DNA from 2 places in the Mesorhizobium sp. M1342 genome. Region 2 is predicted to be linked to the other one. Evidence: riboswitches for the same ligand, from Rfam matches in the RefSeq annotation. Region 2 holds a riboswitch; the other holds the start of a gene.
What was found. A riboswitch is a leader RNA that binds a small molecule or an ion and turns the genes downstream of it on or off. The one in region 2 is predicted to bind thiamine pyrophosphate.

Region 1 (5,074 bases), on a different contig from region 2:
TCAACGCCACCTACCGCAACCACGGCACCCACGCAGAAGCCATCGAGATCAATTTCGATCCGGCCATCATAAGCTTTCGCACGCTGCTGGAACGCTTTTTCCAGATCCACGATCCGACGACCCGCAACCGCCAGGGCAACGATGTCGGGACGAGTTATCGCTCGGCGATCTATTACACCAGCGACGAACAGAAGCGCGTCGCCGAGGACACCATCGCCGATGTCGATGCCTCGGGCCTGTGGCCGGGCAAGGTCGTCACCGAAGTCGCACCCGTTGGTCCATTCTGGGAAGCCGAGCCCGAGCATCAGGACTATCTGGAGAAATATCCCGACGGATACACCTGCCACTTCGTCAGGCCAGGCTGGAAGCTGCCGGTTCGCGAGACGGCGGTTTCGTAGATTTGCAACTGCGATTTGCCCTGCATTGCTGCTCGACGGTGTCGTCGAGCAGATCATCGCATCCAAACCCCTTTCGGTCAGCGCGGCTTGTCGCGTCGGTGAAGCCATCGAGCTTTCACCAATGTGCGAAAGCGCCCTTCGAACACCTTCGTCAACGGCGAATGCGGATGCGGTAGGCAAACACGGTCAGGCGGTTGACAGCCTGCCGTATCGCGGTCCAACTGCGCAGGAAGAGTTGATTTCGGGAGACGGGCCGTGAAAAAAGTTTACGAAAAGCCAGTGTTTGTAAAACGCGAGCGTCTTTCGGTTGTCACTGCCTTGGCATCGCCTTCCACTCAGCCGACCTGACAAGCTCGCCCTGACCTGTCGGCCCGTTTGAGCCGCCGAAGATGAGGCCGATCGAATCGACCGATCACTCGGAGCCGATCACAGCCGTTTTTGTCCTCGATATCTCTAACTATACGGGGCCTCTGCTCGCCGGCTGGCTAGAGGCTGGAAATGCAATTGGCGCGATCATCGTGCCCGGGTTCCGGCGTCGTCCCACCGGTTTCAGCATTGGCAATTTCCGGCGAAGGCTTCAACGCAAGCTGCTGCTCAGGCGGTTTATCGGTAACACGCCTGTCAAGTTGATCGAATTTGGCCGCCCTTACGATTGGAATGCGCTTGGTCGGCAATTGTCTGACGTCCGCGCCGATGTGCTGGTCTGCTACACTTTGCCTGTCTTGATCCCTCAAGAGGTTCTTGGCCATTTTTCCAAAGGCGGGGTCAACCTCCACCCGGCGCTGCTCCCCGACTATCGAGGGCCCCACCCGATCCAGCGCTTGGCCGTGGACGGCCGGCATGCGGCTCATGGCGGCGTCACGCTCCACAAGATGTCCGCCGGTTTTGACGAGGGTGACATTCTCGGGCAGGTGCCGTTTTCCGAAGCTGACTGGACATCGAGAGAAGCCCTGGTCGACAGCACGGCAACCGCTATGCGGATTCTGGTGAGCGAGGCGGTGCCGACCTACTGCCGGGGGCTGTTGTCAGGAATGCCGCAACCGAAAGGCGATTTCGTCTGGGCGCGGCTTCAGCCCAGCCACCTGATAATCTCGCCGGCCATGTCGGTCGAGCATGTTGTACGGCTATGGCATGTGCTTGGCCTTCTGCCAGGCATCTATCTTGAAATCGGAACGCGCAAAGTCAGGCTGGGATTCCAGATCAGAAGGCTGGGGCCCTGCACAGGAAAGGCCCCGGTCAGGCGGTGGGGAACAGTGGAATTTGATCTCGCCAACGGTCGGGTCCTGTATTTTACCTACGGTAGAGTGCTCAAACGGCTGCTCAATTCGAAACACCTATTTTCGCGCCCGCCCGCCGGGAGACCCGCTCCAGAAATCCGGCTGTTCGGCAAAGCGCGTGCTGCGGACCAGAAAAACGGATGAAGTCGCTGGGCGATGCCCAGCGGCTTCATCCGTTTGCGACGTGGTTACTTGCCACAATGATTATCGTTTACCGTTGGCGCCGTCGCGTTACCATCGGCGTCCGGCTGCGCGCCTTGCGGGTTGGTCGGGCAATTCTGATCCGCGTTCGAATTCATGTCCCCTACCGTGCCAGTCGTGCTGTTGGTCGTGCCCGGGTCGACAGTGTCCGGCTCGATCGTATTCGGGGAAGCCGGCGTGTTCGGCTCAACCGTCACCGACTTGCCGCTGCCGCTTCCATTTGCGTTGTTGCTGCCGGCGCTTTGCGCCATGGCTGACGTGGCCAGACCAATGGTGAGAACCGAAGCTGCGAGGATTTTCATGAACATGGTTTGTCTCCATTTCTGTGAAGTCGTCGCTTATTTTCTACGAAAGTGATCGCGTTGCGACTGTGGGGACAACCGGTCGCGGCGGCGAAGGTTCCCGACAAAATTCCGCTCAGGCGCACCGTGACTGGCGCAATGCTTTTGGCGCAGTGCTCTGAAAAAACGGCTTTCCCTTGAACTCGAATGATGCTTTAAGGCGCACATCCACAGGGGTGCTCCGTACGGTCGGGGCTGAGACGGGGGCGGCAAGCCCACAGACCCTAGAAGCTGATCTGGGTAATACCAGCGGAGCGAGGCGGGCGATGTTTTCAGGCGCACAGATTTCCCTATACCCCATGACCGACGATTTCGTCGGTGTCATTCTTGGCGCGCTCGGTGCGCTCGATCCCTGGCGCGACAAGCTCAGGATCGAGACCGACGACATCTCGACCTTGCTGGTCGGGTCGCCCGAAGTGCTGTTTCCCGCCATGCGCGACCTCTTCGTGGCGGCGGCACGTAGCGGCAAACATTGCGTGTTGTCGGCCACCATCTCGCGCGGGTGCCCTGGCGAGCCGGATGATCCGATCTGCCGCTCCGATGCACTTGGCGGGCCTGTCGGGCCACTCGGCCCGCGCAAGGATGCGGCCATCGCGGCGGTGCGCAATGCTGCTGCCACCGGCCAGCCGGCGGCGGCGCAGTTCTCGCTCTATGTGATGGGCACCGACGACCACATGGACGAGATCTACGGCTGCATCGATTTTCTCAAGCAGTCCGGCGTCTATGAGCGTTCCAAGCATTTCTGCACGAAACTGCGCGGTGATGCCGGTGCGATCTTTTCGGCGCTGGACGAGGCCTTCTGCCGCTTCGGACCAGGCGCCGGCCACGTAACCCTCGACGTCACGGTCTCGGCCAACAGCCCGTCGGCTGTCTGAAGCTGCCGCCGCCTCCGCGCGGCCGTCAAAGGTTATCTCCCGTGGTCTCATCATCATTCGCTTCGCGCCCGATCGCGGGCCTTCTTGTCAAGGCAATGCCGGCCATGATCTCGGTCGGTTTGCTCCTAGTGGCGTGGGAGCTTTATGCCACCTATTCCGGCATCAGGCCGACGATACTGCCGGCGCCGTCGCGCGTTTTCGAGCAAGCGCTGCTCAATCGCCAGGCGCTGGCCGACAACGCCATTCCGACCATCGGCGCCACGCTGCTCGGCTTTGCCTGTTCGCTCAGCGCCGCCTTCGTGCTGTCGATGCTGGTCGACTTCTTCCAGCCGCTGCGGCGTGCGCTGTTTCCCGTCTTAATCGTCAGCCAGACCTTGCCGCTGGTGGCCATCGCGCCGCTGGTGGTGCTGTGGTTCGGCTTCGGGCTGGCGCCCAAGATCATGCTGGTGGCGCTGGTTACCTTCTTTCCGATGCTGGTTGCATTGGTCGAGGGTTATGAGTCGACCGAGGCCGAGATCGGGCAAATGCTGCGCGCCATGGGGGCAGGGCGCTGGCGCATCTTCGTGCTGGCACGGCTGCCTTCGGCGCTGCCCTATTTCTTCGCTGGCTTGAGGATCTCCATCACCTACGCCGTGGTCGGCGCGATCTTCGCCGAATATGCGGGGGCCGCGAAGGGGCTGGGCATCTACATGCTCAACGTCAAGAACAATTTCCGTCCTGACCTGGTTCTTGCCGCCGTCGGAGTGAGCGCTGCCCTGACCCTTGTCCTGTTCGGGTTGACTGTACTGCTGCAGCGCCTTGCGATGCCCTGGGAGCGGGCCGGCAAGGAAACCGCCGGGAAGGGAGCCTGGCGATGAGCCGGCTGGAACTGCGGTATGTGCGCAAGGCGTTCGGTGGGCTCGACGTGCTGGCCGATATTTCGCTTAGCGTCGGCGCTGGTGAATTCGTCTCGATCCTTGGACCCTCGGGCGCCGGCAAATCGACGCTCTTCCAGCTTCTGACCGGCGCCGAGCATGGCGAGGGCGAGATGTTGTTCGACGGCGCGCCGCTCGACGACCACGGCAGGCATTTCGCCTTCATGCCGCAGCGTGACGCGCTGATGCCGTGGCGGCGCATCCTCGACAACGCGACGCTCGGGCTCGAAGTCCAAGGCATGAGGAGACAGGCGGCGCGGGTGCGCGTTGCGCCGTTGTTTGCCGAATTCGGGCTTGCCGGCTTCGAGCGGCATTTTCCAGCGCAACTGTCCGGCGGTATGCGCCAGCGCGCGGCCTTGCTGCGCACGGTGGTGCAGCAACGCGACATGCTTTTGCTCGACGAGCCGTTCGGCGCGCTCGACGCGCTGACCCGCACGGCCATGCAGCGCTGGCTGGAACAGATGTGGCGGCATCATCGCTGGACGGCGCTCCTGATCACCCATGACGTGCGCGAAGCCGTGTTCCTGTCCGACCGCATCTATGTGCTGTCGGCGCGCCCGGCCCGCATCGTGCGTGAAATCAAGGTGCCGCTGCCGCGCCCGCGCAGCCTTGGCGGCGATGCCGCGCGCCAGGCAAGTGCGCTCGAGGCCGAGATTCTCGACATCATCCTCAACGCCACCCCATCCAAAGGACACGATCATGATTGACTTGACGCGCCGGCAGGCCTTGTTGCTGACCCTTGCCACAGGCCTTCCGCTCATTGCCGGATCGGGGCGAGCCCAAGCACAATCGGCACAAAAGGTCACCGTTGCCCTCGACTGGACGGTCAACACCAACCACATCGGACTGTTCGTCGCCCGCGACAAGGGCTTCTATCGCGAGGCCGGGCTCGAGGTCGACATCCTGCCTTACAGCGATACCGGTGCGGGCACGCTGGTTGCAAATCGCGTCGCCGATTTCGGCATCAACGGCACCATCAGCCTGTTCACCCAGAGAACCGCCGGAGCGGACCTGAAGGGCGTCTATGCGGTGGTGCAATCGGAAACCGGCCGCGTGGTCTTCAATGCG
Region 2 (5,074 bases):
CCGGTATGACCAGAGCGCATGTTCTTGTGCTGCGAGTTTGATGTGGCTTGGCGTGCCCTACCCGAGGGGTAGGTCACGCCCAGGCCCACGGGATCACACACCAACCCCAGCTAACCTGGTTTGAACGGAGCAAGCCTCCGACGCCGCCCTAATCAAAAACGCTGCAACAGATCCTTCAAATCAATTTACAAGATTTTTACAACCGTCAGTCGTTGACAATGGTACGGCACCCCGAGTCTGAGGTCCGGCACGGCCACAAAAGTGACACCGGTACCCTCGGACCGCCGCCAGCACGCAACATCGGGATTAACAGCAATGGTAAGAAGAAGAGCGCTCATATTGGTCGAAGGCCATAGGGGTACTGGTCAGCTATACGTCCAAGCGGCTCAGTGTCTTGGTCTTCATCCAATTACTCTGACGGCTGATCCACCTCGGTACGACTATCTTTCGGCGGAAAACGTTGAGGCAATCCGTGTCGACACTGGCAATCTCGAAGCGTTGGTCCGCGAAAGTTCGCGGCTGCGTGCTACCCACGACATTGCTGGCATTACTGGCTTTGCCGGGGACCATGAATCGATCTATGCGACAGTTGGCAAGCTTTGCCGGCATTTCGATCTACCGGGACCGAACCCTGAATCGATTGAACGAAGCTGCGACAAATTCAAGCAACGCCAACTCCTCGCGCAGGCCGGCGTTCCAATACCGGCCTATCGGTTGGCAGCGAATGCGGCGGAGGTAGAAAGCTCGGCTGCAGAGATCGGCCTGCCCGTGATTCTTAAGCCGGCAGTAGGCAGCGGCAGCATGGGTGTCCGATTGTGCCGCAGCCTCGAAGACGTAGCCGAACATACGACCCATCTATTGGGCGGAAAGCACATATGGCGGTCTACACCGAAAATACTCGTCGAAGAATTCGCACAGGGCCCGTTCTATAGCATTAATGTTATGGGGAATGAGGTCGTTGCGATTTGCGCCAATGACTTTGGTCCCCTCCCCCATTTCGTCATACGTGAGGTGACGTATCCGGCCCTGCTAACCGATCAGGAGCGTGAGCGCATCGCCGATGTTTCGCTGAGCTGTTTGCGGGCTCTCGGCCTTGGCTGGGGGCCAACTAACATTGAACTCCGGTGCACGAAACGCGGTCCAGTTGTCATTGAAGTCAATCCGCGTCTTAGTGGCGCGCCCGACCCTCAACTGGTCCAGTTAGCTTACGGTGTCGACCTCGTCACCGAGCACATCAAGCTTGTCATTGGCGAGGAATGGGATCTGCGCAAAAAGCATTCGCATACTGCGGCCGCGCGATTCCTGCTTCCTGATCAAGATGGCACCCTCGACTGGATTGGTGGCGACACTCAGGCAGCTGCTATATCAGGTGTGGCCGAGGTCAAATTGAATGTTGAACCCAAGACACCGATCGTCAGGAAGGGGGATTTCCGAGACTGGATTGGACATGTCATTGCCACTTCGCCCAGCCGTGCTGAAACCGAGGGCGCCCTTCAGCGAGCGGTCGACTTGATCGAATGGTCGATCACCCCTTTTCCGGCGACAATAAGAGGTGATCGAGAGCACGATGTTTGTGGGGCGTTCGGGCGGCCCACCAGTTCTGTTCCGATCAGGCATTGACGGCTTAAGATCCTTGAAACGCAGCAGTTCCGTCTACGTCAATGTCACATCAAGTTTGACGAGGCAAATGCAGCTTTGGCCACACCTGCCTTGTCTCCCGCGGAACTTCTCCGCGACCCATGGCGAGGCCGTCGGCCCAATTTGGGCCCAATTTGAATGCCGCCCACCGCCGCCGCAGGACGAACATGCGCTTGACAAGACAACGCCGGCCCGTTCAACTTGAGGCATTCACCAGGGGAGTCCCGGCAAGGGGCTGAGATACTGCTGGCTTTCGCGGCGCAGTGACCCGTTGAACCTGATCCAGTTCATACTGGCGTAGGGACGGTGCAAGCGCTCTGCGGGAGTTCACGCCCGAGGTCCTGTTTCGGCAGGTCGACAGAAGCGTCTTTTCATCCTTCCGGCACAGAACTGGGTCTCCAATGCATGAGCAAAGGAGCCTCAAGATGAATGCCCTCACCCCAGCCGTCTCAACGGGGCCGCTGCCTGCTTCGCGTAAGATCCACAAGCCCGGTGCCATCCACCCGCAGATCAGGGTGCCGATGCGCGAAATCTCCGTCCATCCGACAGCCGGCGAACCGCCCGTCACCGTCTACGATCCGTCGGGCCCCTATACCGATCCGGCTGTCGAAACCAGCATCGAAAAAGGCCTGGCCCGGCTTCGCCACGAATGGATCTTGGCGCGCGGCGATGTCGAGGTCTGCGACGGCCGCCATGTCCGGCCGGAGGACAACGGATTCGCGACGGGCGAACGCCTGACGCCAGAATTTCCCATCCGCCACCGACCGCTCAGGGCCAAAGCAGGCAAGGCGGTGACGCAGCTTGCCTACGCGCGCGCCGGCATCATCACACCCGAAATGGAGTTCGTCGCCATCCGCGAGAACCTTGGTCGCGAGATCCTGCGCGGCAAGCTTGAGCGCGACGGCGAGGCTTTCGGCGCGACGCTGCCCGATTTCGTCACGCCCGAATTCGTGCGTGACGAGGTGGCGCGCGGACGGGCGATCATCCCCGCCAACATCAACCATCCCGAGAGCGAGCCAATGATCATCGGCCGCAATTTCCTGGTCAAGATCAACGCCAATATCGGCAACTCCGCCGTCACATCGTCGATGGCGGAAGAGGTCGAAAAGATGGTGTGGGCGATCCGCTGGGGCGCCGATACGGTGATGGACCTGTCGACCGGCCGCAACATCCACAACATCCGCGACTGGATCGTGCGCAACGCGCCGGTGCCGATCGGCACGGTGCCGCTCTACCAGGCGCTCGAAAAGGTCGGCGGCATTGCCGAGGATCTGACCTGGGAGGTCTACCGCGACACGCTGATCGAACAGGCCGAGCAAGGCGTCGACTATTTCACCATCCACGCCGGCGTGCGGCTGCATTACATCCCGCTGACCGTCGACCGGGTGACGGGTATCGTCTCGCGCGGCGGCTCGATCATGGCCAAATGGTGCCTGCACCATCACCGGGAGAGCTTCCTCTACGAGCACTTCGCGGAGATCTGCGACATCGCCAGAGCCTACGACGTCTCCTTCTCGCTCGGCGACGGCCTTCGTCCGGGCTCGATCGCCGATGCCAACGACGCGGCGCAGTTCGCCGAGTTGGAAACGCTCGGCGAGCTGACGCAGATCGCCTGGGCGAAGGATTGCCAGGTGATGATCGAGGGGCCTGGCCACGTGCCGATGCACAAAATCAAGGCGAACATGGACAAGCAACTCGCCGTCTGCGGCGAGGCGCCGTTCTATACGCTTGGACCGCTGACGACCGACATCGCGCCGGGCTATGACCACATCACCTCAGGCATTGGCGCCGCGATGATCGGCTGGTTCGGCACCGCCATGCTCTGCTACGTCACGCCCAAGGAGCATCTCGGCCTTCCCGATCGCAACGACGTCAAGATCGGCGTGATCACCTACAAGATCGCCGCCCACGCCGCCGACCTGGCGAAGGGCCATCCGGCAGCGAAAGTCAGGGATGATGCGCTTTCCCGCGCGCGCTTCGAGTTCCGCTGGGAGGACCAGTTCAACCTGTCGCTCGATCCGGAAACGGCGCGGTCCTTCCACGACCAGACTTTGCCCAAGGAAGCGCACAAGGTGGCGCATTTCTGCTCGATGTGCGGACCGAAATTCTGCTCGATGCGTATCTCTCACGACATCCGTGCCGAGGCGCAGAAAGAGGGCATGGCGGCGATGGCGGCGAAATACCGCGAGGGCGGTGATCTCTACCTGCCGGCGGACGAGACCGGGGCACCGCTCATACCTCAGCCACGTGAGCCATCATGAAGGTCTTGGTCAAAGGAGCGGGCGTTGCTGGCCTCACCGCCGCCTTCGAGTTCGCCGCACGCGGCGCGGCGGTTACCGTTGCCGAGACAAGGCCTGCCCTTGGGGGCAATGCGTCGTGGTTCGCCGGTGGCATGTTGGCGCCGTGGTGCGAGCGTGAAAGCGCCGAGCAGCCGGTGCTGGATCTCGGAAGCGACGCCGCCGACTGGTGGGACGCCGCAACGCCAGGCTTGGTAGCACGACGGGGAACGCTGGTCTTGGCCGCGCCGCGCGATGCGGGCGAGCTCGACCGGTTCGCCAGCCGCACGACGGGCTATCGGCGCGTCGAGGAAGATGAAATTGCCTTGCTGGAGCCCGACTTAGCCGGCCGCTTCCGCCGCGGATTGCTGTTCGCCGATGAGGCTCACCTCGACCCACGCCCGGCGATGGCGGCACTTCATGACAAGCTTGCGACCATGGGTGTCAAATTCCACTTCGGCTGCGACGCCCGGCCTGTTTCGGGTTTCGCCCGTCAGATAGACTGTATGGGAATGGCAGCGGCCGATGACAGGCTGCGCGGTGTTCGCGGCGAAATGCTGATTCTTCGCACGCCTGATGTCTCGCTGTCGCGGCCGGTCCGTTTGCTTCATCCACGCTTTCCGCTTTATGCCGTGCCGCGCACCGATCACCGTTTCATGATCGGAGCGACGATGATTGAAAGCCAGAGTGCCGGACCGGTGACGGCGCGTTCCATAATGGAGCTGCTGGGTACCGCCTATGCCCTCCACCCGGCCTTTGGCGAGGCCGAGATCGTTGAAACCGGTGTCGGCGTCCGCCCAGCCTTTGCCGACAACTTGCCGCGCGTCGAAACCAAGGGTGAAATCATCGCGATCAACGGGCTCTATCGTCACGGTTTTCTCCTGGCTCCCGCCATGGCGCGCCAGGCTGCCGACCTGGTTTTCACTCAAGACAGAACCAAGGAGCTTGCTCATGAAACTGATGGTCAACGGCGAAGCGCATGAGGTTGCCGCCACCACGCTGGCCGAGCTGCTTGCCGCGCTCGACTATGAGGGCGATTGGCTCGCGACCGCCGTCAACAATGACCTCGTGCACAAAGCCAACCGGGCGGAATTCCAGTTGAACGACGGCGACCGGATTGAAATCCTCTCGCCCATGCAGGGCGGCTAGGCCATGATCGA

Region 1: linked by a shared signal. The riboswitch ahead of NKH06_RS04465 (YkoF family thiamine/hydroxymethylpyrimidine-binding protein) and the one ahead of thiC (phosphomethylpyrimidine synthase ThiC) in region 2 are both predicted to bind thiamine pyrophosphate.

What each region holds. Positions count from the first base shown of each region.
Region 1 is NZ_JAMYLI010000003.1:231,678-236,751, forward strand. It holds gene msrA (peptide-methionine (S)-S-oxide reductase MsrA) at 1-398, shown strand, start outside; gene NKH06_RS04450 (hypothetical protein) at 424-657, shown strand; gene NKH06_RS04455 (formyltransferase family protein) at 788-1,819, shown strand; gene NKH06_RS04460 (RodZ family helix-turn-helix domain-containing protein) at 1,864-2,184, opposite strand; TPP riboswitch at 2,380-2,493, shown strand; gene NKH06_RS04465 (YkoF family thiamine/hydroxymethylpyrimidine-binding protein) at 2,484-3,092, shown strand; gene NKH06_RS04470 (ABC transporter permease) at 3,188-3,949, shown strand; gene NKH06_RS04475 (ABC transporter ATP-binding protein) at 3,946-4,713, shown strand; gene NKH06_RS04480 (ABC transporter substrate-binding protein) at 4,706-5,074, shown strand, end outside.
Region 2 is NZ_JAMYLI010000044.1:27,625-32,698, forward strand. It holds gene NKH06_RS30170 (ATP-grasp domain-containing protein) at 316-1,620, shown strand; TPP riboswitch at 1,844-1,960, shown strand; gene thiC (phosphomethylpyrimidine synthase ThiC) at 2,064-3,899, shown strand; gene thiO (glycine oxidase ThiO) at 3,896-4,897, shown strand; gene thiS (sulfur carrier protein ThiS) at 4,866-5,063, shown strand; gene NKH06_RS30190 (thiazole synthase) at 5,067-5,074, shown strand, end outside.